3 regions of the Pseudoalteromonas sp. SWN29 genome follow, and region 1 is predicted to be linked to each of the others. Evidence: predicted binding sites of a transcription regulator. Region 1 holds the regulator's gene; each other region holds the start of a gene.

What was found. Region 1 encodes ArgR, which controls arginine synthesis, uptake and breakdown. Its sites were predicted from a motif close to ANTGAATANNTATTCANT; they were not measured.
Region 2: a site for ArgR is predicted at 8,348-8,365, ahead of I6F53_RS02310 (arginase family protein). Genes of this name have one in related genera too.
Region 3: a site for ArgR is predicted at 7,874-7,891, ahead of I6F53_RS04395 (aspartate aminotransferase family protein). Genes of this name have one in related genera too.

What each region holds. Positions count from the first base shown of each region.
Region 1 is NZ_JADYXE010000012.1:46,705-57,861, forward strand. Features, by position in the region: gene I6F53_RS06495 (peroxiredoxin) at 99-572, opposite strand; gene galU (UTP--glucose-1-phosphate uridylyltransferase GalU) at 761-1,645, opposite strand; gene I6F53_RS06505 (DUF3718 domain-containing protein) at 1,938-2,315, opposite strand; gene folA (type 3 dihydrofolate reductase) at 2,394-2,885, opposite strand; gene cgtA (Obg family GTPase CgtA) at 2,959-4,116, opposite strand; gene rpmA (50S ribosomal protein L27) at 4,257-4,514, opposite strand; gene rplU (50S ribosomal protein L21) at 4,531-4,842, opposite strand; gene ispB (octaprenyl diphosphate synthase) at 5,265-6,236, shown strand; gene mdh (malate dehydrogenase) at 6,323-7,255, opposite strand; gene argR (transcriptional regulator ArgR) at 7,481-7,948, shown strand; gene I6F53_RS06545 (Dyp-type peroxidase) at 7,956-8,855, opposite strand; gene I6F53_RS06550 (ABC transporter ATP-binding protein) at 8,904-9,953, opposite strand; gene I6F53_RS06555 (ABC transporter permease) at 9,954-11,157, opposite strand, start outside.
Region 2 is NZ_JADYXE010000004.1:35,090-45,307, forward strand. Features, by position in the region: gene I6F53_RS02270 (DsbA family oxidoreductase) at 1-5, opposite strand, end outside; gene I6F53_RS02275 (M24 family metallopeptidase) at 127-1,347, opposite strand; gene I6F53_RS02280 (flavin reductase family protein) at 1,421-2,032, opposite strand; gene I6F53_RS02285 (SDR family NAD(P)-dependent oxidoreductase) at 2,042-2,764, opposite strand; gene I6F53_RS02290 (thiol-disulfide oxidoreductase DCC family protein) at 2,761-3,159, opposite strand; gene ppc (phosphoenolpyruvate carboxylase) at 3,280-5,925, shown strand; gene cdd (cytidine deaminase) at 6,086-7,012, shown strand; gene udp (uridine phosphorylase) at 7,198-7,953, opposite strand; gene I6F53_RS02310 (arginase family protein) at 8,408-9,517, shown strand; gene I6F53_RS02315 (transporter substrate-binding domain-containing protein) at 9,647-10,218, shown strand, end outside.
Region 3 is NZ_JADYXE010000007.1:109,307-120,463, forward strand. Features, by position in the region: gene galE (UDP-glucose 4-epimerase GalE) at 1-336, opposite strand, end outside; gene I6F53_RS04360 (SDR family NAD(P)-dependent oxidoreductase) at 604-1,434, shown strand; gene I6F53_RS04365 (putative quinol monooxygenase) at 1,434-1,790, shown strand; gene I6F53_RS04370 (YdcH family protein) at 1,849-2,094, opposite strand; gene I6F53_RS04375 (LysR family transcriptional regulator) at 2,223-3,134, opposite strand; gene I6F53_RS20570 (putative bifunctional diguanylate cyclase/phosphodiesterase) at 3,585-5,858, shown strand; gene I6F53_RS04385 (anthranilate synthase component II) at 5,962-6,543, shown strand; gene I6F53_RS04390 (HDOD domain-containing protein) at 6,587-7,747, shown strand; gene I6F53_RS04395 (aspartate aminotransferase family protein) at 8,127-9,332, shown strand; gene astA (arginine N-succinyltransferase) at 9,418-10,434, shown strand; gene astD (succinylglutamate-semialdehyde dehydrogenase) at 10,450-11,157, shown strand, end outside.

The sequences.
Region 1 (11,157 bases):
ATTTGAGCCGTAAATAAAAAACCGATGTTGTTTCCAACATCGGTTTTTAAATAGTAAGTAGCTGATTAATTAAAGCTAAAACCTACATTTTATTACTGTTATAGCTTCTCTAGTACTGATTCTGCACGGCTTACAACAAACTCTTTGTCTTGCTCTACAAATAAACCAGTTACTACTGCATTTTCAACAATCATAGCGTAACGCGTTGAACGTAAACCACCAAAACTAGCGGTATCTTTATCAAGCCCTAACGATTTAGTGAAACTTCCATCGCCATCGGCAAGCATTGTAATTTCTTGCGCGTTTTGCGAGTCGCCCCATGCTTGCATAACAAATGCGTCATTAACAGATACACAGTAAATAGCATCAACACCTTTTGCTTTAATTTTATCAGCAAGAGTAATAAATTCAGGTAAATGTGCATTTGAACACGTTGGTGTAAATGCACCTGGCACTGCAAATAACACGACTTTTTTACCTTCAAACAACTCTTTATTTGTAAGAGATTGCATACCGTCGTCAGTTAATTGCGTTAACGTAACCGATGGTAATTCTTGGCCTTGCTCAATCATGGTGGTTCCTTTAAAAGATCAATACAGAATAAGTAACAATCATACTACGTAACCTATTACAGTGTAGGTAAAGTGTAACTAACTTAGTAACTCAGAGTAGTCTAGCAAAGGTTTGTAGACCGCGTTCACTACATTTTATGAAAACTATTTTAGCTTCTATAGTTTTCATAAAATTTATTGCTCTGTAGTTAAGGTAAATTCAAATCATTTATAAAGCGAGAAAAGTCATTACCTAACTTTTTATCCCGCATGCTGTACTCTACAATTGCTTTTAAATAGCCTAACTTATCTCCGCAATCGTGAGAGCGACCACTCATATGGAATGCTTCAACGGTTTCTTGTGCCATTAATGCGTCAATAGAATCTGTAAGTTGTATTTCACCGCCAGCACCTACAGACGTTTTTGCGAGTAGAGGCCAAATATTCTTACTCAGTACATATCGCCCTACAACAGCAAGATTTGAAGGTGCTAAATCTGCATCAGGTTTTTCAACCATTGCTTTAATTGCAGCACTTTTACCTGGCATTAACTCAACACCGTTTATATCAGCAATACCATATTTACTAACGTCTTCTTTAGCTACTGGCTCAAGCATTATTTGACTTGCTTGAGTTTCTTTAAAGCGTTTAATCATGGCCGCTAAGTTTTCAGTTTCTTGATCGGCAGTATAAGCATCAAGTATCACGTCTGGCAGGAGCACGACAAAGTTATCGTCACCAACTATTGGCTTAGCACACAAAATAGCATGCCCTAGCCCTTTAGCTTCACCTTGGCGTACACTCATAATGGTGACATCAGGCGGACAAATAGAGCGAATCTCATCTAATAAAGCACGTTTAACACGTTTTTCAAGAGTAGCTTCTAGCTCGTAACTTGTATCAAAATGGTTTTCGATTGCATTTTTAGAGCTGTGTGTAACTAATACAATATCTTTAATACCGGCAGATACACATTCGCTGACAATATATTGAATTAGAGGTTTATCAACTATAGGGAGCATTTCTTTTGGAATAGCTTTTGTCATAGGGAGCATTCTCGTCCCTAAGCCTGCTACTGGAATTACAGCTTTCATATCTATCCTTAGTGATTAAGTTAGTAAATAAACTAGCAGATACAAAATAGATACCAGCTGAATAAAGTTACCTCTTTTGAAGAAGTAAATTTGAAGCTGCTTTTAAAATGAAGACTCTACACTTTAGGAATATAAAATAGATAGGTAAATAGTGAACTTATTAATGATTTTGTTAGAGGTGAGATTACATTAGCTAAATAAAAAAGTCTGAAGTTGTTATTAATAAAAACTTCAGACTAATCAATATTTAACAATACCTTACTGAAGGTAGAGTTATAAAACCTTTTTATAATTAAAGACCAGCGCGATCTTTAATCACTGCAATAAGTGGTGAGCTAGCAAAGTTGCCTTCAGCCCAAGCAATATCAGCACCATCTGTTAACGCACTTTTTGATAAGTTTTTAACTATATACTCACCAGTATCCACTGCATTACTAGCAACAGCATGACGTAATAAGTTATTACCATTACATTGTACTGCATCATAAATATTACGAATTTTTACACGAGAGCTTTTAAGCTTGCTGCGTAATCGGTTTTTATCGTCTGCCGCAATATATTCACAAATAGATACTGCTAATTGATCTTCAGCATTTGCAGGTGCTGTATACGAAAAAGAACTTACAGCGACAACAGCAGTAAGTGCAACTAGCTTTGGTAATTTAAACATGACAAACCCTTTATAATACTTTGTTCTTATATAGACTATCAAATATTATATCAATCTATCAAAAATTACGCAATAATGTTAATGTTCTTTATACAAAGTTACGAATTTATAACTAGATTTGTTTTTTTCATCAGGAAGGTTTTCTTGCTCTTCTTTCACGTTCCAATTAGCAACTTTATTGTAATCAGGAAACTGTGTATCGCCTTTAATATCTAAATCAATAAAGGTTAAATATAAGCGTTCTGCTTTTGGTAAAAATTGCTCATAAATATTACCGCCACCAATAATCATTACTTCTTCAACAGCACAAACTAGTTCTAGTGCGGCCTCTGGTGTGGTTACCACTTCAATACCCTGTGCAGTATATTCTCTGTTTCGAGTAATAATAATATTACGACGCCCAGGTAAAGGACGGCCTATTGACTCAAAAGTTTTACGACCCATGATCACCGGCTTACCCGTAGTTACTTTTTTAAAATGCTGAAGATCGGCAGGTAAATGCCATGGCATTTTATTATCTAGGCCAATTACACGGTTATTTGCCATTGCTGCAATCATTGAAATTATCATAATAAACACCTAGTACTTTATTCTTAAACAAAGAAAAAGGAGCATAAGCTCCTTTTTAATAAATTCTATTTAATTAACGCTCGTAGACAACTTCTACGTCGTAATCATCTTCATCCCAGTCGTCCCAATCATCATCATTGCCTTTACCTTTAGTGGCTTTTTCATGATAGGTATCCCACTTGAATTCAACTTCTTCATCTTCAACTTGTACAAACTTCTCTTTAGGCATGCTATCAAGTAGTGTCATTATGTTGTGGATTAAAGGTTGAGTATTAAGTTTATTAATTGCTGAAATGTGATAAATATTTTCAGTTTCGCCCAGCTCTTCTGCAATCGCTTCGCATAGCGCTTTTGCTTCATCTTCTGGTAATAAATCTATTTTATTAAACACTAACCAGCGTGGTTTTTCAGCTAATTTAGGGCTGTATTGGTGTAGCTCGTTAATAATCGAAAATGCATTATCAACAGGGTTTGAACCATCTACCGGCATTACATCAATAATGTGCAATAACACACGACAACGCTCTAAATGCTTCAAGAAGCGAATACCTAGCCCTGCACCATCAGATGCACCTTCAATTAGACCCGGAATATCGGCTATAACAAATGATTTATTTGCTTCTGGACGTACCACACCTAAATTAGGAATAAGCGTCGTGAATGGGTAATCAGCTACTTTTGGTCTTGCTGCAGATACACTGCGGATAAACGTAGATTTACCTGCATTTGGTAATCCTAGCAAGCCCACATCAGCTAATAATAGTAACTCTAACTTTAAGTTACGTACTTCACCGGGTGTGCCCAATGTTTTTTGACGAGGTGCTCGGTTAGTACTTGATTTAAAACGTGCATTCCCCAAGCCGTGGAAACCACCTTTTGCAACCAAAATTCGTTGACCATCTTGAGTTAAGTCGCCAAGTCCCTCTTGGGTATCAACATCCATGATGCGCGTGCCTACAGGCACCATAACAAATAAGTCATCGGCTTTTCGGCCTGTACAGTTACGGCTACGACCGTTAGTACCACGTTCAGCTCTATGAAAGCGCTCAAACTGATAATCAATTAGGGTATTTAAGTTTTCATCAGCTTGTAGATAAACACTACCACCGTCTCCACCGTCACCGCCGTCTGGTCCACCATCTGGAACATATTTTTCACGACGGAAAGACACGATGCCGCTGCCACCGTCTCCAGCTTCTGCGCGAATTTCTACTTCATCTACAAACTTCATGATTACTCACTTTAGGGATTGGCTTGTTTAATAACTCTATTATATACCCAAGCCAACACAAATGCAGGCTTGGGTATATATTTTGACTGACTACAAAACAAAAAACCCCGCAAAGGCGGGGTTTTTAACTACCTTACTGATTACTCAGTTACGATAGTTACGTATTTACGGTTTAAAGGACCTTTTTGTTCAAACTGAACTTTACCATCTGCTTTTGCGAAGATAGTGTGGTCTTTACCGATACCTACGTTAGTACCAGGGTGGAAACGAGTTCCACGCTGACGAACAATGATGCTACCCGCTAGAACTGATTCGCCACCAAAACGCTTAACACCTAGGCGTTTGCTTTCTGAATCGCGACCGTTACGAGTACTACCAGCTGCTTTTTTATGTGCCATTTCTAAGTACCTCTAATTAAGCGCTAATGCTAGTGATTTTAACTTCAGTGAACCATTGACGATGGCCCATTTGCTTACGAGAATGCTTACGGCGTCTAAATTTAACAACCTTAATCTTCTCACCGCGACCATGTGAAACAACCTCAGCTGTTATCTTGCCACCGTTTACGAACGGTACACCGATCTCGATTTTCTCACCATCAGCAACTAAAAGTACTGAATCAAATTCTACTGCCGCACCAGTTTCAACGTCTAATTTTTCAAGACGAATCGTTTGACCTTCAGTCACACGATGCTGTTTACCACCACTTTGGAAAACCGCGTACATAATTAACTCCGTCTGTGCACCCTCAAATCGGCGCAACTAAAATATTCTTCGATAGGGCGCGAAGTTTACGCTAACGCGAAATAACTAGCAAGCCTATTTTGTAATTAAAATGAATAAAAAGTAGCTGCTTTGAGAGCAATTCAATATTTACCCCATTTTATATTAATTAGCCCTTTTGCCAAGCGCTTTTTAACTCTTAGTCGAAATAAATTAATGCACTCAAATATGACCCTCACAGCTTAATATCTAAGCACACCATAAACTGTATATTGATTATCAATTAATCAGTTATCTTGGCTAATTCAGTCTAAATTAAGTACTTTAATAGTGTTTTTTCAATCAATCGTCACAAAATATCGAGCTAGTGCATTTTTTGTTGTACAATCTGCGCCGTTCACACATAAAAATTGGCTCGGAGATCAATGGATATAAAAGCTATCCAGGCGTTAATCGAAAGCGATATGAATGACGTCAATCAACTTATACATGCGCAAATGCGCTCAGATGTGGCGTTAGTTAATCAGCTTGGTTTATATATAGTTAGCAGTGGCGGCAAACGCGTTCGTCCAATGCTGGCGATTTTAGCAGCCAAAGCGCTCGGTTATCAGGGTAAAGATCACATAACACTTGCAACAATTGTTGAGTTTATTCATACAGCAACGCTATTGCATGACGATGTTGTAGATGAATCAAACTTACGACGTGGCACACCTACAGCAAATGCTGAATTTGGTAATGCTGCTAGCGTATTGGTTGGTGACTTTATTTACACTCGTTCATTTCAGCTTATGGTTGGCCTTGGAAAAATGCAGGTTATGCAAGTACTTGCCGATGCAACAAACATTATTGCTGAAGGTGAAGTATTGCAGTTAATGAACTGCAACGACCCAGATACAACCGAAGCCAGTTATATGCAGGTTATTTACTCTAAAACAGCTAAGTTGTTTGAAGCAGCGACAGGCCTTGCTGCCATTATTACTGAGCAAGACCAAACTACTCTCGATGCACTAAACCTATATGGTATGCATTTAGGTACTGCGTTTCAGCTAGTAGACGATGTACTCGATTACAATGCAGATGCTGAGCAGTTGGGTAAAAACATTGGTGATGATTTAGCTGAAGGCAAACCAACGCTTCCACTTATTTATGCTATGCAACATGGTAGCGAGCAGCAAACGCAGCTTATTCGTGATGCAATAGAGCACAGTAATGGTATGGAGCATTTAGAAGACATTCTATCGGCACTAAAGCAAACTAATGCGCTTGAATTTACAATGCAAAAAGCAGAGCTTGAAGCTGACAAAGCTATTGCGTGTTTAGACTTTTTAGCTGAGTCTGACTATAAGCAAGCACTCATAAGCCTTGCTCGTATTGCGGTTGACCGCGACCACTAGTTTTAACTAGTTACACAGTGTGAAATTAATTCTGAGCAATAAAAAAGCCTGCAAATGCAGGCTTTTTTGTTATTCTACTTTGGCTATTACGCCATGAAATCAACACCTTCTTTGATGTCTTTTTTCAGTGTTTCAAGCATGTCATTTTTTGCTTTTGTTTCAAATGCGCTTAGTTCGCCGTAAGAAAGAATTTCTTCTACGCCGTTTTTACCTAAACGTACTGGATGTGCAAAGTACTCTGCATCGCCATTTTCAACAGCAACGTAAGCGTAATCTACAACTTCTTCACCCTGTAGGCCTTTAACTAAAGACATACAAAAACGAGCTGCAGCAGCCCCCATAGATAGCGTAGCTGAACCACCGCCTGCTTTAGCATTTACAACTTCAGTACCCGCATTTTGGATACGTGGAGTAAGTGCAGCAACTTCTTCATCAGTGAAAGAAACACCTTCAACTTGAGAAAGTAGAGGAAGAATAGTTGTGCCTGAGTGACCACCAATTACTGGTACTTTCACAGTTGCTACGTCTACGCCTTTAAGTTCAGCAACAAATGCTTCTGAACGAATAACGTCAAGCGTAGTAATACCGAATACGCGTTTAGCGTCGTAAGTACCTGCTTTTTTGAATACTTCAGCAACGATTGGAACTGTGCCATTTACTGGGTTAGTAATAATACCTACTAACGCTTTAGGACAGCTAGCAACAATGCCTTCTGCTAAAGTTTTGATGATACCAGCATTTACATTAAATAAATCAGCACGATCCATACCTGGTTTACGTGGCATACCCGCTGGGATAAGAACGATGTCAGAGCCTTCAAGCGCTTTGTTTAATTCGTCTGCGCCAAAGCCTGCTACTTTAACATCTGTTGGGATGTGAGAAAGGTCAACCGCAACACCTGGTACTACTGGTGCAACATCATAAAGTGATAATTCAGAGCCAGCTGGTAAGCCTGTTTTTAATAATAAAGACAACGCTTGGCCGATACCGCCTGCAGCACCTAATACAGCAACTTTCATTGGAATTCTCCGTAATTTGAGGTAGGAAACATTTGTGGCTCTTAAGATAATGAAATTAGCGACTAAAAACAAATTTATCCTGTCTATTTCAAGTATATTTTCGACCATAGTCGTAAACTTTTGTGATTTAACGCATCAAACTGGCAAGTTAACTAAACAACTGCTGCATAATTATTCATTTTTGTGTAGAATTTGCGGCATAAATAACAAAAACGAATAAAGACTATGCAACCACAAGATAAACAAGAAGCATTGGTAAAAGCATTTAAATCACTATTAAAAGAAGAAAATTTTGGCTCTCAAGGCGAAATAGTTGATGCATTAAAAGATCAAGGCTTTGACAATATAAGCCAAAGTAAAGTATCGCGCATGCTAAGTAAATTTGGTGCTGTACGCACACGTAACGCCAAACAAGAAATGGTTTACTGCTTACCAGCTGAAATGGGTGTACCTACGGCTAAAAGCCCATTACGCCAATTAGTAATCGACATTATGCACAACGAAATGATGATCATTATTCGTACCAGTCCAGGCGCCGCTCAGCTTATTGCGCGTTTATTAGATTCATTAGGTAAAGCAGATGGCGTACTAGGAACAATTGCAGGCGACGATACTATTTTTATCGCTCCTGCTAAAATATCTGAAATAGATGTAACACTTGAACGTGTTCGCATTTTATTTGATACGGTTTAATAGCAAACTAAATTTGTTTTAAAAACCCGACTGAAGGCGCAAAGAAAGCAGAACCCATATCGGCTTGAGTAAAATCAAGCCAGTGGTCGTAGCAATCACCTTCTCCTAAACGACTTTTAAGTACTTTTTCAAATGCAGTACCCGTACTAGCGCATGTAATTGATAACATTCCCTGCTCATACACATCGCCATAAGGCATGCTCTGATTTAATAATAGCGGTTGTCCGTCTTCGTCTTTTAGCTCACTACGTGAAGCATGGCTGGTTTCAATCGCGGGGATAATTAGTGTGTTATCAAGGCGCGTACGCCCCATTATTTGTTCTTGCTCACTCAATGATAAGTGCTGCCACATAGTTAAATCATGCTTATAACGCTGTACATGAATATAACTCCCCTGATCTTCAAAATTGCCAGGGTTACTAATTAAAGCCGTAGCGCGCTTTTTTCTTCCATGTGCGGTGTCGCCACCATAAATAAAACCATTAAAATCACGACCATCTAAAAAGCGAAAATTACGAATTTGCTCCACCAGCTCAACATCGGGGGCAAATAGTTTTAAAATTTGCAGCGCAAATAAATGGTTAACGTCTTCACGGTCAGAGCGAATTTGCACAAATAAATCGCACGGTTGTACGCTCATTTGATGATCGCTATGGTTTATATTAGGAAAGCTCTGTAATTCGCTTGGGATGTATTCAGGGAGGATATGCGGCCAATATTGCGCACCAATAGCAACCATACAAGAGAGCATTGATTCTGAAAATTGATCGCTAAATTCTTCTTCAATAGCGCTTACTTGTTTTAACTTTGCGCGAAGTGATTCATCTTGACCATCAAACACATTAAAAAATAAGTGCAAACCGTGTAAGTTTGCTTCAGCACAAATCCCTGATTGCGCTTGCGCCATTGTTATTCCTTAATTTTACAGATAAAAACACAGCGAATAACAAATTAATTACGATTCGAAAAAATTCACCGTGTGAGGTTTTATTTTTATTATAACCTGTTCATTATTTTCAAATGACTGGCCATATTGTGCTGCAACTTCAATTTCTTGCTCATTAATAACAACCGAATAAATATATGCCGAACCTATAAAGCGACGACTTATGATTGTAGCTCGCTTACTAAATTTGTCACTTTGGTTATCTGCCACTAATTCTATTTGATGCGGACGTACATATATCAGCCCTATGCTTACGTTATGCTTACTTTCAACATAAGATTCGACTAAACCAAATGGCGTTTTATATTCAGTTGCTGTTAATACTTCTGCGCTCAAGTATATGCCCTGACCCAGAAACTCTGCAACCTCCTTTGAACATGGCGTTGCAAAAAGCTGCTCAGGCGTGCCTTGTTGCTCAATTTTACCGCGATGCATAATGGCAAGTGTATCTGAAAACGCAAACGCCTCTTCTTTTGAGTGTGTAACAAACACAGCAGATACTTGAGTTGCCTTAATAATTCGACGTATATCGGCAATTAATTCAAAGCGTACTTGTGTGTCGATATTTGAAAAGGGCTCATCAAGTAGCAATAAACTAGGCTTATAAGCTAATGCACGAGCAATAGCTACACGCTGCTGTTGACCACCCGATAACTGATGCGGGAACCTGTCAGCACAGCCAATTAAATGTACCAGCTTAAGCATTTCATCAACGCGTTGCTGCTTTTGAGCTTTACTCATTTTACTAAGCCCAAATGCGATATTATTTGCCACCGTTAAATGCGGAAACAATGCATAATCTTGAAACATCATGCCGATGTTACGGTGCTCAGGCGAGACAAACGATTGCTCATCACTCACTAATTTACCGTCTATAAAAATAGACCCTTGCTTAGCTTCAATTAAACCTGCAATCGCTTTTAACGTGGTCGTTTTGCCGCACCCACTCGCTCCGAGTAGACAAACAATTTCATCCTTACCCACTGTTAAATCTAAATCGTGAATAACCTGTGTACCGTTATAGTGATAGCTCACGCCTTGTAAAATTAAACTACTCATTTAACTACGCTGCTCCATAGAACGATTAATAAAATACAAAGGAATAAACCCAACAATAACAATAAATAATGCCGATATTGAAGCAAGCTCTAACTGCTCGTCACTCACATACTGAAATACATGAGTAGCTAAGCTTTCAAAATTAAACGGCCTGAGCAATAGTGCAGCTGGCAGTTCTTTCATACACTCAATAAATACCAATAACGCAGCAGTAAGCAATCCTCTTCGCAGTAAAGGTAGATGCACTAAACGCAGCGTTTGCCCTTGGCTTTTACCCATTGATTGGCTTGCCATATCAAGTGATGGGCTAATACGTAAAAAACTCGACTCAATTGCTCCGTGTGCAATGGCGTAAAACCTAACAATATAAGCAATAATAATAGTAAGAATGCTACCTGTAAGCAGTAAGCCAATATCTAAATTATACGGCTCGAGCGCTGTGTTAATGGTGTTCTCTAATAATGTAAGCGGTAATAAAACCGCAATAGCGAGTACTGTGCCAGGCAACGCATATCCTGTGCTTGCTAAACGCCCGGGAATAAGCGGATACGTTTGCTTTGCCACACGCTGATAAAAAACGACAAAAATACTCAACGTAATCGTTATTAGGCTCACAACCCCAGCCACTTTTAAACTTTGCCAAGCGTAACTAAAAAACTCTACATTCCATGCTTTATCAAAGTAGGTAATGGCGTAATTTATAAGTACTGCAATAGGGATTACAAACGCGATAAATAAAATAAAGCTGCAAAATGCCGTTGCGAGCCAAGCTGACTTTCCTTTTAATACATAGAGAGATTCACTATTTACACTTGATTGGCGCTCAAATACCGCTTGGTTACGACGACTAAAGCGCTCTGCCATTAATGCTAAAAATAACAGTAATAACATCACACCCGATATTTTAGCTGCCGCTGTAAGTGAGTAATAACCAAACCACGTATCGTATACGGCAGTCGTTAATGTACTTACGGCAAAATAACTCACTGTTGCAAAGTCAGCCATGGTTTCCATACTTATAAGCGCAAGAGCCGCCACAATAGCCCCACGAGAGAGTACTAAGCTTACTTTAAAGAAACTTTGCCAAGGAGATAATCCCATTAACTGGCTAGCTTGTACTAATTTGAATGACTGCTCGCGAAGAGCCGTTTTAAAAATCAAAAATAAATACGGATAAAGCACCAAGGCAATCATAACGATGGCC
Region 2 (10,218 bases), on a different contig from region 1:
TTCATATTTATCCTTTTGAGGATTGCTTATAACTAAGTATAAAAAAGGATATTGGGACGAAGTATGCATTATCAATCCTCAAACTAAAAAGAGCAGCTAAACAGCTGCTCTTGAAGGTAATCAGTTTTAGGCGTTAAGCCCAAATGGGTCATCGATGCTGTGGCTAGGCTCTGTAAACCAATGAGGGCCGTTGTCGGTCATGTAAAAATGATCTTCTAAACGTACGCCAAATTCATCGGGTATAACTAACATTGGCTCGTTACTAAAGCACATGCCAGGGGCAAGTGGGGTTTTATCACCGCCAACTAAGTATGGCCATTCGTGAATATCTAGCCCAATACCGTGGCCCGTTCTATGTGGGCAACCCGGTGTTTGATACTGCGGCCCGAGCCCTTGCGCGGCTAAATAGTTACGTGCGCCAGCGTCTACGTCTTCGCAGGTAGCGCCAATTTTAGCGGCATTAAACGCAGCCATTTGCGCTGCTTTTTCATGATCCCAAAACATGCGTTGGCGCATTGTTGGTTCGCCAAATACATAAGTACGGGTTATATCCGATAGGTAATCGTGTACTTTACAGCCGGTATCAATTAATACCATATCGCCTTTTTTAAGTACTTGGGCGTCTTTAACACCATGCGGGAAAGACGTTGCTACACCAAATAAAACAATACAAAAATAGTTACCTGGCGCGCCTACTTTTTGGTGTGCTTGCTTTATAAAAGCTTCTACTTCGGTGGTGGTTATTCCCTCATAAAGCATGCTTGCTGTGGCTTGATGCACGGCTAAGGTCATATCCATAGCGCGCTGCATTAAGCTAAGCTCGTGAACTGATTTATGCATGCGGCAATGCGCCGTTACGGGTTGTGCATTTATGAGTGTTAAACCCGTTTGCGCTTTATTAATACCGTCGAATATAAAAAATTGCGCGCTTTCATCAATGCCAATGGTTGCGTTTTCATTAATGTTTAGTTTTTTTAGCACTTCTACAAAAAGTGCGTAAGGATTTTCGTGCTCTTGCCACCCATGGATAGGCCCATCTATTACTTTAAACCCGTTTAATGAGCCAATCTCAAAGTACGGCGCAATGTATTGCACGTCACCAAGGGCGGGTAATATTGCGCCAACCATACGCTCGCTCGCGTACCATTTCATGCCTGTAAAGTAGGTTAGGTTGGTACCAGCGTTTAAATAAATTGCATCTATGTTGTTTGCTAGCATATAAGCTTGCGCCTTGGCTATGCGCTCTAAATGTTCGTCAGCAGCAATAGGGGTTAGCGTTTGCGTCATATTACTTAAGCTTGCCAGCGCTTGCTCGCTTGATTGTGTACCTATACCTATGGTGGTCATGTTTTTCTCCTTGGTTTTTAGGCATTGTGCGCAATGTGAAAAGGGAATTCAATTTTATGAGATAACATGCACGCTAAGGTTTTTTTGCATAAGGCAGGCGCATTAATTTATTACTTGTGTGGTAGCTATCAAGCCCGGTTACAGCCACTGTTTCTATTGCTTGTAAATCTAAAAAGCCATCACTTTGTAGTGCTGCTTTATCTACATATACATCCATAATTTCGCCAATGACAAGCTCAGTACCATTGATGGCTAAATGTTGGTTTTCTACAAATTTAACCGAGTACTTTAAACGGCTTTCTTGTACAAAGGGCGCTGCAAAGTCGTTTAAGTACTCAGGTGTTAAACCTGTAGCGTCAAACTCAGACTCGTCTTTATCGTAACGGGCTGAAGTTTGATGAGCTTGCTTATAAATTGACTTATTCACTTGGTTTATGGTGTAAGTGCCCGTTTGTAAAATATTTTCAAACGTATGACGCGGCACACTGTGAGGGCGCATAATCATGGCGACTAACGGTGGGTTAGCACCCAAGTGAATAACGGAGCTGACAATAGATAGATTGGTATTGCCAAGTAAGTCTTGCGTACCAATTAAATTAGCGCTTTTAAAACCCGAAAGAGAATTAATTAAATGAGTACGGGTATGTTTTTCCAGTGCGTCTATTTGCGCTTTAGTAAAATGCATTAAAAGTCCTTACCACGGTATTGTAGAGCCTTGCCAATCTAAATAAGCAGGTTCACCGTCTAGTTTTAAATCAGGGTTATTGTTTGTTAATTCAAAAAGTTGCTTGGCTACAAATTCAGGGGTAAATAATTTGCCTTCAGGTACATTCTTTTGAAAGGGCTTTGAAAGTGCTGTATCGGTAGTGCCAGGGTGAAACAGAATGAGTTTGGTATTTTTAGCACGACGAGCAAGCTCTATAGCAGCGGTTTTAAATAGCATGTTAAGCGCCGCCTTAGATGCGCGGTAAGTATACCAACCACCTAATTTATTGTCGTTTATGCTGCCTACGCGCGCACTTAATGCAGTAATAGTACACTGCGTTTTGTGGGTTAACAGCGGCAAAATACTCTGCAAGCAAAGTAGGGGAGTTAGGGTGTTTGAATTTAGAAGTTGGCTAAAATACTCAGCGTCTAAATCCTCCATCTTTTTTTCAGGCATATGGGTTTCGTTGTGCAGTGTACCATTGAATATAATAACTTGTTGTATATCGGCATTTTGCTCTTTTAGGTAATTAGTAACGCGCGCTAAACTTTGTTTTGTGTAGTCAGTATGCAGGTGGACAACACTTGAGCCAGATTCAATACTTTTTGAACTAATACAAACGATCTGATGAGTAGGCGTGTTTATTTGTAGATGTTCTATATATGCATTTGCTATGGCACTGCTTGCGCCGAATAAAACAATAGTTTTCATTTATCACCTTTTGCTTTTAGTCCACATTGGCCATTACTGCACTGAGTATTTGGCATTAAAAAGCGACTGATGGGGTGCCGATACTTAGCAAATAATAGGTATCCGCAGTCAGCGAAAAAGCGAATTATTGGCAAGCGAAAAATTTTCAACCAGCCGTGTTTACCCACTATTTTCCATGCTTCGTAAGTTACATCAAGCCCATAAATCATTTCACCTGATTGCTTTTGAGCTTGAAGGTAGTTCATTGCTTTGTCTTTATCAATATACGGGTAGCGCTCGCTGAAGTCGCTCGCGTTAAGATCTTCAAGCGTAATTAAGTTTTTGTTATCAGCGTGTTTTAGTTGCTGCATTTCGGTGCTACAAAGAGGGTAGTTACCATCGTAAAAAATGATCATGTGAATACTTTGTGATTATTTTATATATACTTTTTTACGACAAGACATTGCAAATGGATCTATTAAATATCTCTTCATGATGATATTAATAGTGTCCTACGAAAAAATGGAGATTGATAAATGAGTGAACAATACGCCGCCTTGCGAGGTAATGTAAATTTACTAGGGCAACTACTAGGACAAACAATCAAAGATGCCCAAGGTCAAGCGATTTTAGATAAAGTGGAAGAAATTCGTGCTTTATCAAAATCATCTCGCAGTGGTAACGAAGACGACAGACAAGCGCTAATAGATGTTTTACATGCGCTTAGTGATGAAGAGCTTTTACCGGTTGCCCGTTCATTTAATCATTTTTTAAACCTTGCTAATGTAGCAGAGCAATTTCATACCGTTTCGCGTTTTAATGACGTTGGCCTTGGCCAACAAAACCCTCTCACTCAAACATTAAAAACGTTAGCTACAAAAGCAGAACAAGGCCAGTTAGACAGTAATCATTTGGCCGAAACACTCTCAAAACTCCACATAAACTTAGTATTGACTGCTCACCCAACCGAGGTTACGCGCCGTACTATTATTAACAAACACGTTGAACTAAGTGATTGCTTAGCGTCATTAGAGCGAAAAGATAACTTAGTGCAAGAGCGGGACAATATTTTAAATCGTATTGAACAACTGATTAGCCAAGCTTGGCATACCGACGATATTCGTCGCTCTCGCCCAACGCCAGTTGATGAAGCCAAATGGGGCTATGCAGTAATAGAAAATAGCCTGTGGCATGCGGTTCCGCGCTTTTTACGTGAATTTTCAGCGAATGTTAAAGACCAGTTGAGCTTAGAGTTACCAATAGATTACAGCCCAATTGAGTTTACATCGTGGATGGGTGGAGACCGTGATGGTAATCCGTTTGTAACATCGCAGGTAACAAAAGAAGTGCTTGATCATGGTCGTTGGATGGCACTTAACTTATACATTCAAGATTTAAAAACGTTGTGCGCTGAACTCTCTATGTCAGATGCCAGTGATGAGCTTGTTGACCTTGCAGGGCAAGAGTTTGAACCATATAGAGCAGTAATCAAAAAGCTTAAAAATCAGGTTGCAGAAACAGTGGCGCACTTAGGTGCTAAAATTAAAAATAAGCGCAGCGATTCACAAGATTTAATTACTAATATTAATCAGCTTAAGCACCCAGTTGAAGTGTGCTATCGCTCGTTATTAAAGTGTAATATGAAAGTAGTTGCGGATGGCTTATTACTTGATTTACTGCACCGTATAAATAGCTTTGGTTTGCGTTTAGCCAAACTTGATGTGCGCCAAGATTCATCTCGCCACGGCGATGTGTTTTCAGAACTGACTCGTTATTTAGGTTTAGGCGACTACAACCAATGGCAAGAGCAAGACAAACAAGCATTTTTACTTGCAGAGCTTAACTCGCGCAGACCGCTTATTCCAAAACATTGGCAACCAAGCCCTGATGTACAAGAAGTACTTGATACCTTTGATGTAATTGCCAAGCAAGACGAAGCAACATTTGGTTTGTATATTATTTCGATGGCACGAACAGCGTCAGACATTTTAGCAGTACAACTATTGCTAAAAGAAAGCGGCTGTAGCTTTGATTTACCAGTAGCACCGTTGTTTGAAACACTCGACGATTTAAACGCAGGCAGTGATGTAATTACCACATTGCTTGATAATGTTTGGTATCGCGGGCACATTAAAAACACCCAAAACGTAATGATTGGTTACTCTGATTCAGCTAAAGATGCTGGCATGATGGCAGCAGGTTGGGCGCAATACGAAGCAATGGATAAGCTAGTACAGCTTGCTGATGCACGTGGTATTGAGCTTGTTTTATTCCACGGACGTGGTGGTACAGTAGGACGTGGTGGTGCACCTGCGGCGCAAGCGCTGCATTCACAACCGCCAGGTTCGTTAAAAGGGGGTTTGCGTGTAACCGAACAGGGCGAGATGATCCGCTTTAAATTTGGTTTACCCGATGTAGCACTGCAAAGCTTAAATATTTACGCAGGCGCAGTTCTGCAAAGTAACTTACTACCGCCGCCGGAGCCAAAGCCAGAATGGCGCGAGGTAATGAAGCTAATAAGTGAAGAGTCGTGTGAGCACTACCGTAACGTAGTTCGTCACGATGAAAACTTTGTGCCTTACTTTAGAATGGCAACACCTGAGCTTGAACTGTCTAAGTTACCGCTTGGCTCGCGTCCTGCAAAACGTAATCCTAATGGTGGCGTTGAAAGCCTACGTGCTATTCCGTGGATTTTTGCGTGGAGCCAAAACCGTTTAATGCTTCCTGCATGGTTAGGTGCGTTAACTGGCTTAAAGGCTGCGCTTGATAAATACGGCGCCGCTACACTAAATGAAATGAGCTTACAGTGGCCGTTTTTTAGATCGCGCCTAGAAATGCTAGAAATGGTATTTAGTAAAGCCGATTGTTGGTTGAGTGAGCATTACGATAATGCGCTGGTGGAAGATATGTACAAACCATTGGGTGTAACGCTTCGTAAAGAGCTACAAGAAGCTATTAGCCTAGTGCAATCACTTAGCCCACAAAAAAGCTTACTAGCTGAACAGCCATGGATTAAGGAATCGATTAACTTACGTAACCCGTACACCGATCCACTTAACTTACTACAGGTTGAGCTTTTACGTCGTGCTCGCTCAGAGGAAAAACGCAACGAAGGTGACATTGATAATGCATTAATGATCACGATGACAGGTATTGCAGCAGGTATGCGTAATACCGGCTAACATGTTATTTTGTTAGGTATACCAATTAATTATTTTGTTGGGTATATCAGTTAAAATTAAAGGGAGCACGCGATGTGCTCCCTTTTTTTGCGTTTAATAACCTAGCAATTAGCGGCTTAACCTTTTAAACTACTTAGCCATTGAATAATTAAAAAATGTTATGGCTTCAGCAACTTTTACTGTACAGCAAGATACAGCACTTACAAATTATCACATCACATTAAACGTAGCGCAAACAGCGTCATTACGTAGTCAATTAAAATCACAACGTGGCATATTAAATTCTAATAATATTAAGCAGTTATGTGCACAACTCAATGTGTCTGATGATGCATTATTACAAGGTTTAGTACCTTTGGCTTCTGAGTATGCTGTTGCGCCGATATCAGATTTTCATGTAGGCGCAATTGTTAAAGCACTTGATGAAAACGATGAGGTAAACTTTTACTTTGGTGCAAATGTAGAATTTGATCATCAAGCATTGAGTTTAGTGGTTCATGCAGAGCAATCGGCTATAAATAACGCATGGTTAAACGGCGCCAAAAAAATAGTTAAAATAGCGATTAGCGATGCACCGTGTGGATATTGCCGCCAGTTTATGAACGAACTCGCTGATGCGAAAGAGTTTGATATTTTATTGCCAGAGCAACACTTTAAGTTGGCAGAATTACTGCCGTACTCGTTTGGGCCGACTGATTTAGGTAACGCGTTTAGCTTGTTTAATCCAGAGCCTCACCAGCAAGTATTTGCAAATGATCAACTAGATGAAAAACTAGCAAGTACAGCATTAAACGCATACGTACCCTATAGTAAAAACTTTAGTGCAGTAAAAATTAGTACATTTGAAAATGGCGATTTTTACGGAAGTTACGCAGAAAACGCAGCGTACAGCCCAAGCTTGTCGCCACTGCAAAGTGCACTTAGCCAATTATTTATCGCAGGGCTTAGCTTTGATGAGCAGACGGTAAAAGGTATTACACTTTTAGAAACCGCAGGCCATGAAAACCAAGCGGGTGTAGCACGTGCTGTACTTGCAAGTTTTAAAAATTTACCGGCAATAGAAGTAATTAGCGCTCAGCTAAAATAACCTCTTAAAAACAATAAAGCACAGGCAAAGCTGTGCTTTATTAAAATGCGCCATTCTATCGAATTAAATAACTCACTAACTGCGTTAAAAATTATTCATATAAGACAACTATACTTCATAATTTTTGCCTTGTTACTGAGCCATTTTCTTATCGTTATAATAGCCCATTAAGAATAGAATCCGTATTAATCAAGTAATACTTTAGCCGCTTCTAATACTACCGCTACAGATTTACGCTCAATTTCACCATGGTCAACATTTGGTATTTCTTGGCGAGTACGATTAACAAGTACGCCTGCTACACATGCTGCTTGTAAACCAAGGGCTGCACACATAGTGAATAATGTTGCTGATTCCATTTCGTAGTTCATCACGCCCAGTTTTTGCCACTCTTCGCAGCTACCTTGTAGTGATTTAGGAACGTAACCAGAATGCGTATCGTAACGCTCTTGTCCTGGATAAAATGTATCGCTTGATGCAGTAATACCAATATGAAAATCGATATTTAAGTTTTTACATGCTTGTACCATAGCTTGTGTTGCATAAAAGTCAGACACAGCAGGGTAGCTAAGAGGAGCAAAATGCTGGCTTGCACCGTCTAAACGTACAGACGCTTGGCTAATTAAAATTTCGCCTTCGTTGATATGTGGCTGAATCGCACCTGTTGTACCAATACGTAAAAATTTACGCACGCCAAGTTGTGCTAATTCTTCTACTGCAATCGACGTAGATGGACCACCAATACCCGTGGAACAAACAACCACCGAATGGCCGTTTAGTTGACCTAAGTAAACATGAAACTCACGAGTTTGAGCAAGGCAAGTTGGGTTGTCTAGGAATTGTGAAATGCGTGCAGCACGATCTGGATCGCCCGGTACAATCGCAAGTTTTGCACCTTTAAGATCGTCAATACATAGTCCTAAGTGAAATACCTTTTCCATAGCTAAGCCTTTTTATAATAAATTGTGTCAATCTAGCATCATTGCTAGAAACGTTTATCAAGTACAGGACGATTGTCCGTTTTACCTTAACTCCTCCAATTAAGTCTTAATAATTTTGAGGATTAATTTGATTTATTCATCAACTATGAATATTCAATCAAGTGCTTATACAAGTAGCCTTGTTGTGCTGTTGACATGTTCAAGCAGACATAATAAGTATCAACCAAGCGCGTAACTACAATTAAATAGTTTATGGTAAATGTTCATTAATATTAAATTAATTCAATGGCTTAAATTTGTATTAAGCACGTAAAAGATAGCGTGTTTATTTATATTAGGCACAGACTTATTTAGCAAAGTGGAATTTATTTGAAGTTTAGGCACTTTTGGTGATTTTGCATAACTAATCAAAAGTAATTAGCTACGTACAGAATAAAAATCGAAGGAGTTTATTATGAGCACACAATTTGAAGCATTTAAAAACAAAGTTGAGCACTGTTTGTGCGCACCTGGTGATGGCGTATACACAGTAAATACTGCAAAAGAGCGCAAAGCCGCACTGCGTAATAAACTTTATGGACAAACTGAAAACGTTGATAATTTGTGGCGCGAGTCTTTAAATGAATTACCAAATTCTCCACATAAAGCCGTTATGTTAGGTATTAGCTCAGACTGTGGCGGTGGTATTTTACGCGGAGCAAACTGGGGGCCACTGTTTGTGCGCTCAGCTTTAATTGATCAGCAACCGCAGTGTCACTCGTTTGATTTAGGCGATGTACGTGTAATCCCACATTTACTTCATGATAAATACCTAAATGATGCAACCATTTCTAATTGCCAAAAAGCCCTATACGGTAATGAAGATAACGACTACTACGTAAGCCCATTATCAATCACTGAGGATGTATGCGACAGTTTTTACGCAACATTTAAAGATAAAGGGATATTTGGTATTGGTGGCGATCACTCAATTAGTTACCCACTTACCAAAGCGTACTTAAAAGCAAAACGTGAGCAAGGTAAGCGTACCGCTATTATTCACTTTGACGCGCATACAGATTTACTTGTTGAGCGGCTAGGCATAGATTTATGTTTTGGCTCTTGGTGTACACATATTTTAGAGTTTTTACCGGCACCACATCATTTAATACAATTTGGTATACGCTCAAGTGGTAAGCCTAAAGCACACTGGGAAAGTACCTTTGGCGTTAAGCAACATTGGGCACATGAAATCATTGAGCGCGGCGCAGCAGCAGTTGCTGCCGACGCTATTGCACAGTTAAAAGCCGATAACGTTGATGAAGTATACGTAAGCTTTGATATTGATGCGCTTGATGCAGAGTTTGCATCTGCCACAGGTACGCCAGAACATAATGGTTTAACACCACAGCATGCGCTTGATATTTTATCAGCCATTGCGGATGAGTTTCCGATTACGGGTGCGGATATGATGGAAATAGCGCCATTTACCGACAGCTCTTTAGTGGGTCAATCAAGCTCTGAAACGACACTTAGAGAAGGCGCTAAAATTTCAGCCTTTTTAATTAGTGCGATGAACAAGTAAGCTGTATGAGCTATAAATACTAGCACTATCAGCGTATAAGTGTACATTGCATGACTAAAAACTAGCAGTTCATAAAGCCTCAGCTATATTTATTAAATACTTATAATGAGTTAGTTGAGGCCTTGCTGAATGAAATTATTGATCTTTTTATTGTTCATTAGCTGTATTAAAGTTGATGCAACTGAAATTACAATAGTAACGGAAGTATTTCCGGACTTTCAGTATCTCAATGAAGATAATAAACTCGTTGGCCGTTCTGTCGATAAAGTTCATAAAGCGCTAGAAGGCACTGGTATAAAATACACTATGTTGGCGCATAGTTGGGCCATATCTTACAATGCAGCGCTACGCGATAAAAACACCTGTATATTTTCAATTGTTCGACTACCTAATAGAGAAAGTAAGTTTAACTGGGTAGGTGAACTGGAAAGCTTTGATTCTGCTATTTATGGTCTAAAATCTAGAGGTATAAAGTTAAATACTCTCAATGATGCTAAAAAATATAAAATAGCAGTACTGCGTGATAACTTTAGTCATCACTATTTGCTTGAGAGGGGCTTTAGTGAGAACAAGCATTTATTACTCATCGATAGCCTAGATAAAATAGATAAACTCATAAGCACTCGTCACGATATTCTTGATTTTGTTGTTCTTAGCAAAAAGCAATTTAGCTATCGAATAAAAACTGAGCCTAGGCTTGA
Region 3 (11,157 bases), on a different contig from region 1:
TTGCATGCTTTGTAACATACTTAATGTACCCGACACATTATTTTGATAATAACGCAGTGGTTGCTCAGTTGATTCGCCAACGGCTTTTAAAGCAGCAAAGTGAAATACAGCCTTAGCTTGAGTATGTTTTAGAGCAAGCTTAAATTGTTGTTCGTCTTGAATATCACCCAAGATAAACTCAAATCGAGTACCAGTAATCTTTTCGAGTTGGTCAAGTACGCGAGGGCTAGCATTAGACAAATTATCGTAAATAACAGGTGTAATGCCCGCTTCATGCAATGCAATACATGTGTGGCTACCTATGTAACCCATGCCGCCAGTAACTAAAACTTTCATGTGTTTTCTCGAAAAGTGTATTTATATGATAAATACTACTATTAAGGTGGTTTAAAAACAATAGTTATGATTGTTGGGTAATTCAAATAAAAGCATAAAAAACATTCAGCTTAAATACTCATCTGCCTTTTAAAGTAATATTTTTACATTAACTAACATAGGCTTAGCTTTATCAATTAATTCTATAAACTGATTCAACTATTGGCCTAATTATCAGCAGTAAGTTGGGGTGCTAACATAGCGAAAATAAAGTAAGGGGAGATCAACATGAACAAAACAATATTACTTACCGGTGCTACCGATGGCATTGGGCTTGAAACCGCTAAAATGTTATTAGCACAAGGTCACACTGTATTATTGCATGGCCGCAGCCAAGCAAAACTCAGCGCGCTACAAATAGCTTTAACCGAGCAATACCCAAGTGGAAGTACACATACCTATATTGCTGACTTAAGCGATATGAGCCAAGTACAGGTATTGGCACAAACAGTAATAGCCGACTTGGCCGAAAATAATAAGCAGCTCGACGTACTGATTAATAATGCAGGCGTTTATCAATTAGCTGATATTACAACGGTTGATGGTCTTGATGCTCGCTTTGTTGTAAACACGATTGCACCTTATCTTCTTACAAAACTATTATTACCTGTTCTTGGCCGTGATTCTCGAGTGGTTAGTGTGTCATCAGCTGCGCAATCAAGCGTTAACCTAGATGCGCTAGTAGGTAACATTGAACTTTCAGATAGTGCGGCTTATGCACAAAGTAAATTGGCTATTACTATGTGGTCGCGTCATTTAGGACTGGAGCTTAAAGATAGTGGGCCATTAGTTGTATCGGTAAACCCTAAATCATTACTGGGTAGTAAAATGGTAAAAGACGCTTACGGCATAGATGGCGGCGATTTAAAAATTGGCGCAGATATTTTTTGTCGCGCAGCGCTTAATGATGAATTTAAAGATGCCGCAGGCCTGTATTTTGATAACGATACAGGACGCTTTGCACCTCCTCATGTTGATGCACTTAATAATGTTAAAAACCAACAGCTAGTAGACACGTTAAACAGTATTTTAACGCAACTTAAACTAGGTAAAGCATAATGAAAAATCACGTTACGTGGACTGTACAAGGCCAAATTAAAGAAGGTAAATATGACGAGTTTTTACTGGTAATGGCACAACTAATTGCTTCGGCTAAAAGTGAAGCTGGGACTTTAATATATGAGTGGACAGTAAGTGAAGATAAACGCAGTGTGCACATTTACGAGCGCTACCAAAATGAAGACGCAGCTAAAACACATCTTGCTGGTTGGGCCAAAAGTGGGCCATTATTTTTAAGCGTAGTTGATATGGATAAAGTAACGGTATTTAGTCAATTATCAGAAGAGTTTGCGCAAGCTTTTGCAGGCCCAAGCACAGTATTTATGAAACCAGTGGGTGGCTTTGTAAAGTTTTAGAGAAAATACCCATTGTTGATCTAAAGAGCTCACCTCATCAGTGAGCTCTTTTTTTTGCTTATTGTGTAGCTTGTTGTAAGTGCTCATACAGCCAATCTTTTAACTCTGATCGGTCGTGTTTTAATAGATGCATTTGCTCGTCGCTAATTGGCGCATCTTTAAGTTCTAACATTCTAATTTCTTTGTCTAGCTTATCGTACTTATCTGCTTTTTTTGCAAACTCAGTATCGCTTTCATTTAGCTTGGCAATGGTATTTAAATACTCTGGAAAGTCATTTGTGAGTGAGTGGTCTTCGCCTAACATATTTGCTCCTTAGTAGGATATAAATGAGTTGTTTAAGTGAATTACTGCCTTCATATAATACACTGGGGTTTAAACAATCATAAATCAACCATTGGCAACTTAATTTGATATAGCGCAAACAACCGCTTTTACTTTTTAGCAGTTGCTGCTTTTTCCCAATAAGGGACTTCACCAAAGTAAGCAATAAAATGATCGATAAACGCACGCACCTTAGGAGCTAATAATCTATTGCTTGGATATACAGCCCAAATATCGGCATTAGCTACCAGCGGGAAGTCTTTTAACACTTCTATTAGGCTGCCATCCTCTAAACATTTATAGCTACACCAATTAGAACTAATAGTAATACCTAACCCTTGTACACATGCATCACGAACCGCTTCGCCGTTATCAAAACGAAGTGCGCCTTTGGTTTTAATATTAAGAGTGTCTTTACCTGATTTAAAAGCCCAACTTTCTACACTGGCTAAGTTAATCGTTTGATGATTAACTAAGTCTTGTGGCGTTTTAGGCAAGCCGTTTTTAGCTATGTATTCAGGTGATGCGCATACAATACGGTTATCTGATGCCAGTTTACGAGCAATTAGATTTGAATCTTTAAGTGCCGCATCGCGAATTGCAATATCAAAACCGCCTTCTACTAAATCAACAATGGTATCGCTAAAGCGACAATCGATAGTCAATCCTGGGTATTCTTGCATAAAGCTTTTTAATGCAGGAACTATATGCATGCGTCCAAATGAAGCAGGAGCCGTGATACGTAATGTACCTTGTGGTACTAAACTTCCTGCACCTACAGACGCACGGGCAGTTTCAAGCGTTGCTAACACTTCTTGTGCATGAGGTAAAAATGCCTCACCTTCTTCGGTCAGCGACACCTTACGTGTAGTACGATGAATAAGGCGTACTCCTAAGTTTTCCTCAAGCTTACTAATATATGCACTAGCGACTGCTGGTGATAAATCAAGCTCTCTTCCTGCAAGGCTTATATTATATGTATTAGCAATGCGTACAAACAAAGCCAGGTGGTCGTTATTCATACTTTATTCCCAGTATTATGTTGAAACTGACTGTGTATTTAGCCTTATTATCATTTATTAAAGGCAAAGCTACAATAAAACCTCATTATAGATTATTTATAAACGGCTAGTAGGGGTAACGCTCATAAAAGCAATGAGTGTTCATGGTTTTGGTGGTGCTGAAGAATTTGTAGCCGCTTAACAAGGCTTTACGTTTGTCGATGCAGCTAAAGTACATATCAATTTAACAAGTGGCCAAGTAATAAAGAATATTGGATAAGCGTATAATAATTAAATAACAAGACTGATCGTTTAATTAGTCACTATTTTTATCACACTTTTTATTTACAAACCCCCTTCAAAATCGATCCTTTTATATAGCAAAATATAAACAACAGTATCCACTTTAATTGTATATAATTACGTTTTTATATTTGTTGTTAATAATTATGAGGTCGTTGCAAAATTGACATGAAAATCTTCAATAATAAGTTTGCCAGTAAAGCGCGTCAATTTTACCTTGGGGTAGTAATCGTAGGTATTGTGGTATCTGCCATTGTTTACTTACAGGCCAATTCAATAAAAAATACCTCATCTAAGCTTATGGAGCAGCAAATCCCTTCGCTTCGCGATATTCGATTTGTAGAAACACTTATTGTTAAGCAAGAACGATTACTTTATGAATATTACGCAACGAACGATCAGCAGTTATACCTAACTCACTTTTTAAATAATCATGCCGAGCTGCTATTACTGCTCAACGCCATTGATGCAAACAATAAAGAAGCGCAGCTACAGCAAAAGTTAGCTGAGCCACTAAAAGGTGGATTGAGCCTTGCTTTAGAGTTACATAATAATTTATCGGGGCCCAGTGTTGCTTGGGATTTAGCAAGGCAGCAGTTGGAGCAGTTAACAGCATTACAGGTTAAATTGGTCCACATATTAAAAGTAGTTGAATCGCAAATATCGTTAGGCGTTAAAGAAGGTTACCTTGAAACCGAAACTGACTTACAAACTACAGTACAAGTGGTCATTGTATTTTCATTATTTTTAATATTTGTAAGTATATATACAGGCAGATACGCATCAAAGTTTATTAAACTCAGCGCCCATAATGAGCGTTTAGCGCTATTTCCTACGCGCAATCCAAACCCCATTGTTAGTTTAAGCGCAGACTTAAAGCTCAATTATTGCAACCCTGCGGCTATCGCGATGCATAAAGAGTATGTAGCAGATAAAAACAGCACACCCATTGCATTATTGAGCCGTAATATAGAGCAACAACTACTTGAGGCTAAGCAAACATCGAGCTTTGTAAAGCGCTTTTATACTCAGTTGGACAACCATTACCTCACCTATCAAATACATTGGCTACAAGAAATAGATGCCTTTGATGTGCACATACGTGATGTAACTGAGCAGTTCGAAGCCGAACGTTCACTTGAGTATTTAGCATTTCATCATCCGTATTCAAAAGTACCTAATCAGGCTAGCTTAGAAAGCTACACCAATGAGCTTATTACTTTAGAGCAACCTTTCAGCTTAATGCTGATTGATGTAAATCACTTTAAATTACTATTAGAGCAATATGGGTTAACCGGTGCAAACGAGTGTATAAATGCATTTGCTAAGCATTTATCTAAAAGTGCGCGTGATTTCTCTAAGCGTTTAAATAGTACAAATAAGCTGACTATTTACCATATTGCAGATGCCAACTTTGTGGTTGTTTATACCGCGCAAGACTGTTCAATCACTATAGATGATTTACTCAGCGGAGTTCAAAGTCGTTTAAGCCAAGCTATATCAACCCCTTTTGGCGAAATGCGCATGGGTTTTAATTGTGGTGTAACGCGCTTTCCTACCAGTAATAATTATAATGAGCTACTACTGCATGCAAATATAGCGCTAGAAGAGGCTGTAAAGCGTAATGTACCATTTGCTCATTTTGATAGTGAAAGCGGTGCTAAGCATGCACGTAAAATATATATTGCCAGACGCCTTGAAACAGCAATCGAAAAGCAGCAATTTGAGCTTTACTTTCAGCCTAAAATGCAAATAAAGACACAACAAATAGACAGCTGTGAGTGTTTAATTCGCTGGTTTGATAATGGTGAATTTATATCTCCTGCGCAGTTTATTCCTATTGCAGAGCATAGCGGTTTTATACTACCGCTAGGGGAGTGGATACTCGATACTGCGTTTGAGCAAGCTAAAAAATGGCATCAACAAAACTTAAATATACGTTTAGCAATAAACATATCGGCTAGGCAATTTACTCAGCAGTATTTTGTGCAAAGTATTAAAGACCGCCTAGCGCACTTTGCTGTGCCGGCTGAGTTAATTGAGCTTGAAATAACTGAAACCGCTATTATGGACGATGAAGAATTTGGTATTAGCGTACTACGTGAATTAAGCGAATTAGGTATTAGCTTATCGATTGACGATTTTGGTACTGGGTATTCATCACTGGGTTATTTACAGCGTTTTCCGGTGAATAAATTAAAAATTGATCAGTCTTTTATACGCAATATGGTAACCGACACCCGTGACCAAGCATTAGTATTAAGTATTTGCCAATTAGCTAAAAACTTAGGGCTCGATATTATTGCCGAAGGCGTAGAGGAAGTTGAGCAACTACAACAGTTAAGTGACTATGAATGCGATCAAATACAAGGCTATTTACTGAGTAAGCCAATACCCGCCAAAGACTTTGAAGCCTTTTTAGCTAAAGGAGTTAATTTTTAACGCTTTTTGCTAATTTATGTTGGCTAATTAATAGTGGTAGAATGCAGCGCTTAGCACCACTTGTGTAAAGTCGTGGTCAATAATTTATAAGGTTTGTTGTGTAATGCTGTTAATGATCGATAACTACGATTCGTTTACTTACAACTTGGTGCAATATTTTCAGCGATTAGATCAAGACGTGTTAGTAAAGCGTAATGACGAGCTAAGCATTGCACAAATAAAACAGTTAAACCCGCAGCACATTGTGTTGTCGCCAGGGCCATGTACGCCTAACGAAGCGGGGATTTCGTTAAATGTTGTTGAGCAGCTAAAAGGGCAGTATCCTATTTTGGGGATTTGCTTGGGGCATCAAACTATTGCGCAAGCCTTAGGAGGCGATGTAATTCGTGCTAAAAAAGTAATGCACGGTAAAACATCTCCTATAATGCATACTAATAAAGGGGTGTTTAAAGGTTTAGCTAACCCGTTAACTGTGTGTCGTTATCATTCTTTAGTGGTTAAAGCGCAAACACTGCCTAAAGAGCTTGAAGTAACCGCATGGACTCAAACTGAGCAAGGCGAGTTTGACGAAATTATGGGGTTGTTACACAATGAACTCGCTATCGAAGGTGTGCAGTTTCATCCCGAAGCTATTTTAACTGATCAAGGCTTAGAACTGCTTGATAACTTTTTAACTCGCTTCTAATGTTATAATACACAAAGCATTTAATACTTTATTAATGGATGACATGACCGAACTTGTAGCCCAGCAGCGCACTGCCAAAATACTAAGCCAACGAGCTCATGATTTATTGCTTGGGCATAGCTTTGCGCACCAGCAAATTGGTTTCATTCATACATTAGATATAGATTACGGCGAACCCATGAAGCAGCGCACCTTGCTTCAGGTTGAAGTGGCCGCGCAAAATAAGCGTCAGCAAAGCAGTACTGCACATCATAAGTACCGCGCTCAAGCGAGTGAGCAATTACACAAAACAATTGAAACTGCTATATATAAGCAGCTCGAAGATATAGATGGCGTAATTCATAGCACCATAGGTATTGAAGATGGCATTGCCAACATACTCGATATATTAGCTGTAAAGTCGGCGTCGGTAGGGCGTTTAGAACCATTGGTGAATGACATAGGCTGGTTGGGTAGAGAGTTAGTAACGCTCGTTAATTTACCTTACTACCGTAATCAGCGTAGTAAAAACACATCTGTAAAAGTAGATAAACCGTCGCGAGCCCTTCGTTATATTGGCCTTGATAACTTACAGCTAGTTATACCTACATTTGCCGTACGTCATTGGATGCCACATAGCACCGAACCTTTTTCACTTTTAAAACGCCGGCTACGTGACAGTGCAATGGCAAATGCCATTGCCGCGCAAAAAATTGCACAAATTAATAATGTGAATGACGTACATGCATTTACCCTTGGAATGCTTTTAGATGTAGGGCGAGTTGCATTAGTGCGCTTGTACTTAAAAACGTTTGAGCAAGTATGGCAACGCAAAGTACAACTAGCCCGAAATGAAAACCAAAAAAACTTACACACCGCATTATTAGAACTAAAGCCCGATCCATTATTTTTAACCACGTTGCTTTGTAATAAATCGATAGAAGTAAGCGCTAAGGTAATAGACAAAATGGCTTTTAAATATTTACCGTTTAAAGGTGTAATGCAGCAGTTGGTAAATGGGGTAGATAAAGGCGATACATTACTGCCGTTAACAGAGGTAATGCTAAAAGCACGTTGTTACTCTCAATATCTTAATTTAAAAGAGCATCAACTTATTGAGCCCGATGAAACTCTAAGCTGGTTTTCGCACTTTAAGTTCACTAAAACGGAACTAAAAACCCTCCAATCGAGTAATTTTACCAATTTAGCTATTCAAATTGACTAAAAATCTGAATTTTTTGTTAATTTTTTTGCGACTAACCATTCATTCTCACTCTATTGTTATATTGCATATTTGCCGATTAAAGCGTGCGCGCCTTGGTGCTCATGCGGTTAGTTGTCTAAAAATAAGCATAAATAGCTATGCAAATAGTTATTCACTATCTATGAAATAATATCTTTAGCCCTTTATTTTAAAGGGATACATGAAAGTTTTTAACGAGACAGATATAAGTAATTCTGAAATAATGTGCGTCTGAAAATTGAACCACAAAGCAATTTTGCGCAATTATCAGGTTACTGATCTTGCCTATAAAGTTGGTTACAAATATTAACCAAACACCTATTTTGATGTTTTGTGTTGCTCACAATTAAGAGGAAATAAAATGACAGTCAATCGCGAATTATTTGATCAAGTAATGGTACCTAACTATGCACCTTCAAGCGTAATCCCAGTTCGAGGCGAAGGCTCTCGCGTATGGGATCAAGAAGGCCGAGAGTTTATCGACTTTGCTGGTGGTATTGCTGTTAACTGTCTTGGCCATTGCCACCCTGCATTAGTAGGTGCATTAAAAGAGCAAGGCGAAAAAATCTGGCATCTATCAAATGTAATGACCAATGAGCCGGCACTTCGCCTAGCTAAAAAAATGGTTGATGCTACATTTGCCGAAAAAGTTTACTTTGCCAACTCAGGCGCAGAAGCAAACGAAGCAGCGCTTAAACTAGCGCGTCGTTTTGCACTTGATCAATTTGGCGCAGAAAAATCACAAATCATCGCGTTCAACAAAGGTTTCCACGGTCGTACATTCTTTACCGTAACTGTTGGCGGCCAAGCGGCTTACTCAGATGGTTTTGGTCCTAAGCCTGGCGACATTGTACATTGTGATTACAACGACCTAGCTGCTTTTGAAGCACTTATTAGCGACAATACATGTGCCGTAATGATGGAACCACTTCAAGGCGAAGGCGGAATCATTTCACCGACAGATGAGTTTGCTCAAGGCGTTCGCGATTTATGTACTAAACACAACGCACTGCTTATTTTTGATGAAGTACAAACAGGTGTTGGCCGTACTGGCGATTTATACGCATACCAAGGCTTAAACGTAGTACCTGATATTTTAACTTCAGCTAAAGCACTTGGCGGCGGTTTCCCAATTGGCGCTATGATCACAACAACTGAGATTGCACAGCACCTTAAAGTAGGTACTCATGGTTCTACTTATGGCGGTAACCCATTAGCGTGTGCCGTTGCAGAAGCTGCATTCGATACAGTAAATACACCTGAAGTACTTGCTGGCGTAAAAGCTAAAGCAGCATTATTTACTGAGCTACTTAATGCGGTTAACGAAAAATACAACGTATTTAGTGAAATCCGTGGCCAAGGTTTATTAATTGGTGCAGTAGTAAGCGAGCAATACAAAGGTCGTGCAAAAGAGTTTTTAGTGGCAGGGACTGAGCAAGGTCTTATGTCATTAGTTGCTGGTGCAGACGTAGTACGTTTCACTCCATCTTTAGTAATTCCTGAAGCGGACATTCGCGAAGGTATGGCACGCTTTGAAAAAGCAGTAGCAAGCGTAGTAAACGCATAAGCTATCTAAGCCAACCAATTAAGGGCAAGCACTGCTTGCCCTGCAATTCCTATTTACCGTTATTTATAAGGGAGCAAGCGGACTCATGATGATCCTTCGCCCAATCCAGCAAAATGATTATTCAGCATTACTGAAAATTGCCCACGAATCTGGGCATGGTTTTACGTCTTTGCCTTTAAACGAAGAGCTATTACAAAAGAAGATCGACCATTCAGTAAGCTCATTTGCTAAACAAACGTCACAACCTGGTGACGAAGGCTACCTGTTTGTTCTTGAAGATAGCGAAACCGGTGAAGTTGTAGGAACATCTGCAATTGAAGCGGCGGTAGGGCTTGATGATGCATTTTATCATTATCACTTAAGTAAAGTGATTCACTCTTCGCGTACATTAGACGTATACAAAGCCGTTGATATTTTAACGCTATGTAACGACTACACAGGTGCGACAGAGCTTTGCACATTGTTTTTAAAAGATGGCTATCGTAAAAATTGTAACGGTAAGCTACTTTCAAAAGCGCGTTTTATGTTTATAAAACAGCATCAAGAGCGTTTTGCACAAACAGTGATCGCAGAAATGCGTGGCGTGTCTGACGAAAATGGCAGTAGCCCTTTTTGGCAGTGGCTTGAAGAGCACTTTTTCTCAATGGATTTTCCAACAGCCGATTACCTAACAGGTATTGGCCAAAAGGTATTCATCGCAGAACTAATGCCTAAATACCCAATTTACGTAAACTTGCTTAGTAAAGATGCGCAAGCCGTAATAGGTAAAGTACACGACAACACACGCCCAGCAATTGAATTATTAAAAAGCGAAGGCTTTACGTTTAATGGCTACGTAGATATTTTTGACGGCGGCCCAACGGTTGAAGCAAAAGTAGATAACATTGCAACAATTCGTAATGCTAACGACTTTAACGTTGAAATTGGCGAAATGACTGGCGACACCATGGTGTTACTAGCAAACGAAAAGCTTGAAGATTTCAGAGCAACCGTTACACCAATGACATTCGACGAGCGCGCAAAAAGCCTTATTTTATCGCAAGAAATAGCAGATGCATTGCATTTGCAAGCTGGCGATATTGTTAGTGCAACCACGATTTAATTTAGGAGAAAGTATATGACTCATCCTGCACAATTTATAAATGGTCAATGGTCAGCAGGCCAAGGCACAGAATTTAATTCAGTAAACCCAGCAAATAACGACGTTATTTGGCAGGCTTCATCGGCAACTGCGGCGCAAGTAGACACCGCAGTAAATTCAGCGCGCGAAGCGTTTTATGCATGGGCTGATAAAAGCTTTACTGAGCGCTTGGAAATAATTAAAGCTTTCGCTGCGCAATTAAAAGAAAACAGCGAAGAGCTAGCTATTACTATTGCACAAGAAACCGGTAAGCCACTGTGGGAAACTCGCACAGAAGCGGGTGCTATGGTTGGTAAAATTGCCATTTCTGAAAAAGCATTTTTAGAGCGCACTGGCGACGTAGAAAACGCAATGCCACTTGGCCGTGCAATGATCCGTCATAAGCCACATGGTGTTGTAGCTGTATTTGGTCCGTATAACTTTCCGGGTCACTTACCTAATGGCCACATTGTGCCAGCGCTTTTAGCAGGTAACACAGTGGTATTTAAACCGTCTGAGCTTACTCCTAAAGTTGCAGAGCTTACACTTAAGCTATGGGAAAAAGCAGGTTTACCAGCAGGTGTCATTAACCTTGTACAAGGTGAAGTAGAAACGGGTAAAGCCCTTGCTGCTCACAAAGGTATTGATGGCTTGTTCTTCACGGGGTCTTCTCGTACTGGTCATATTTTACATGAACAGTTTGCG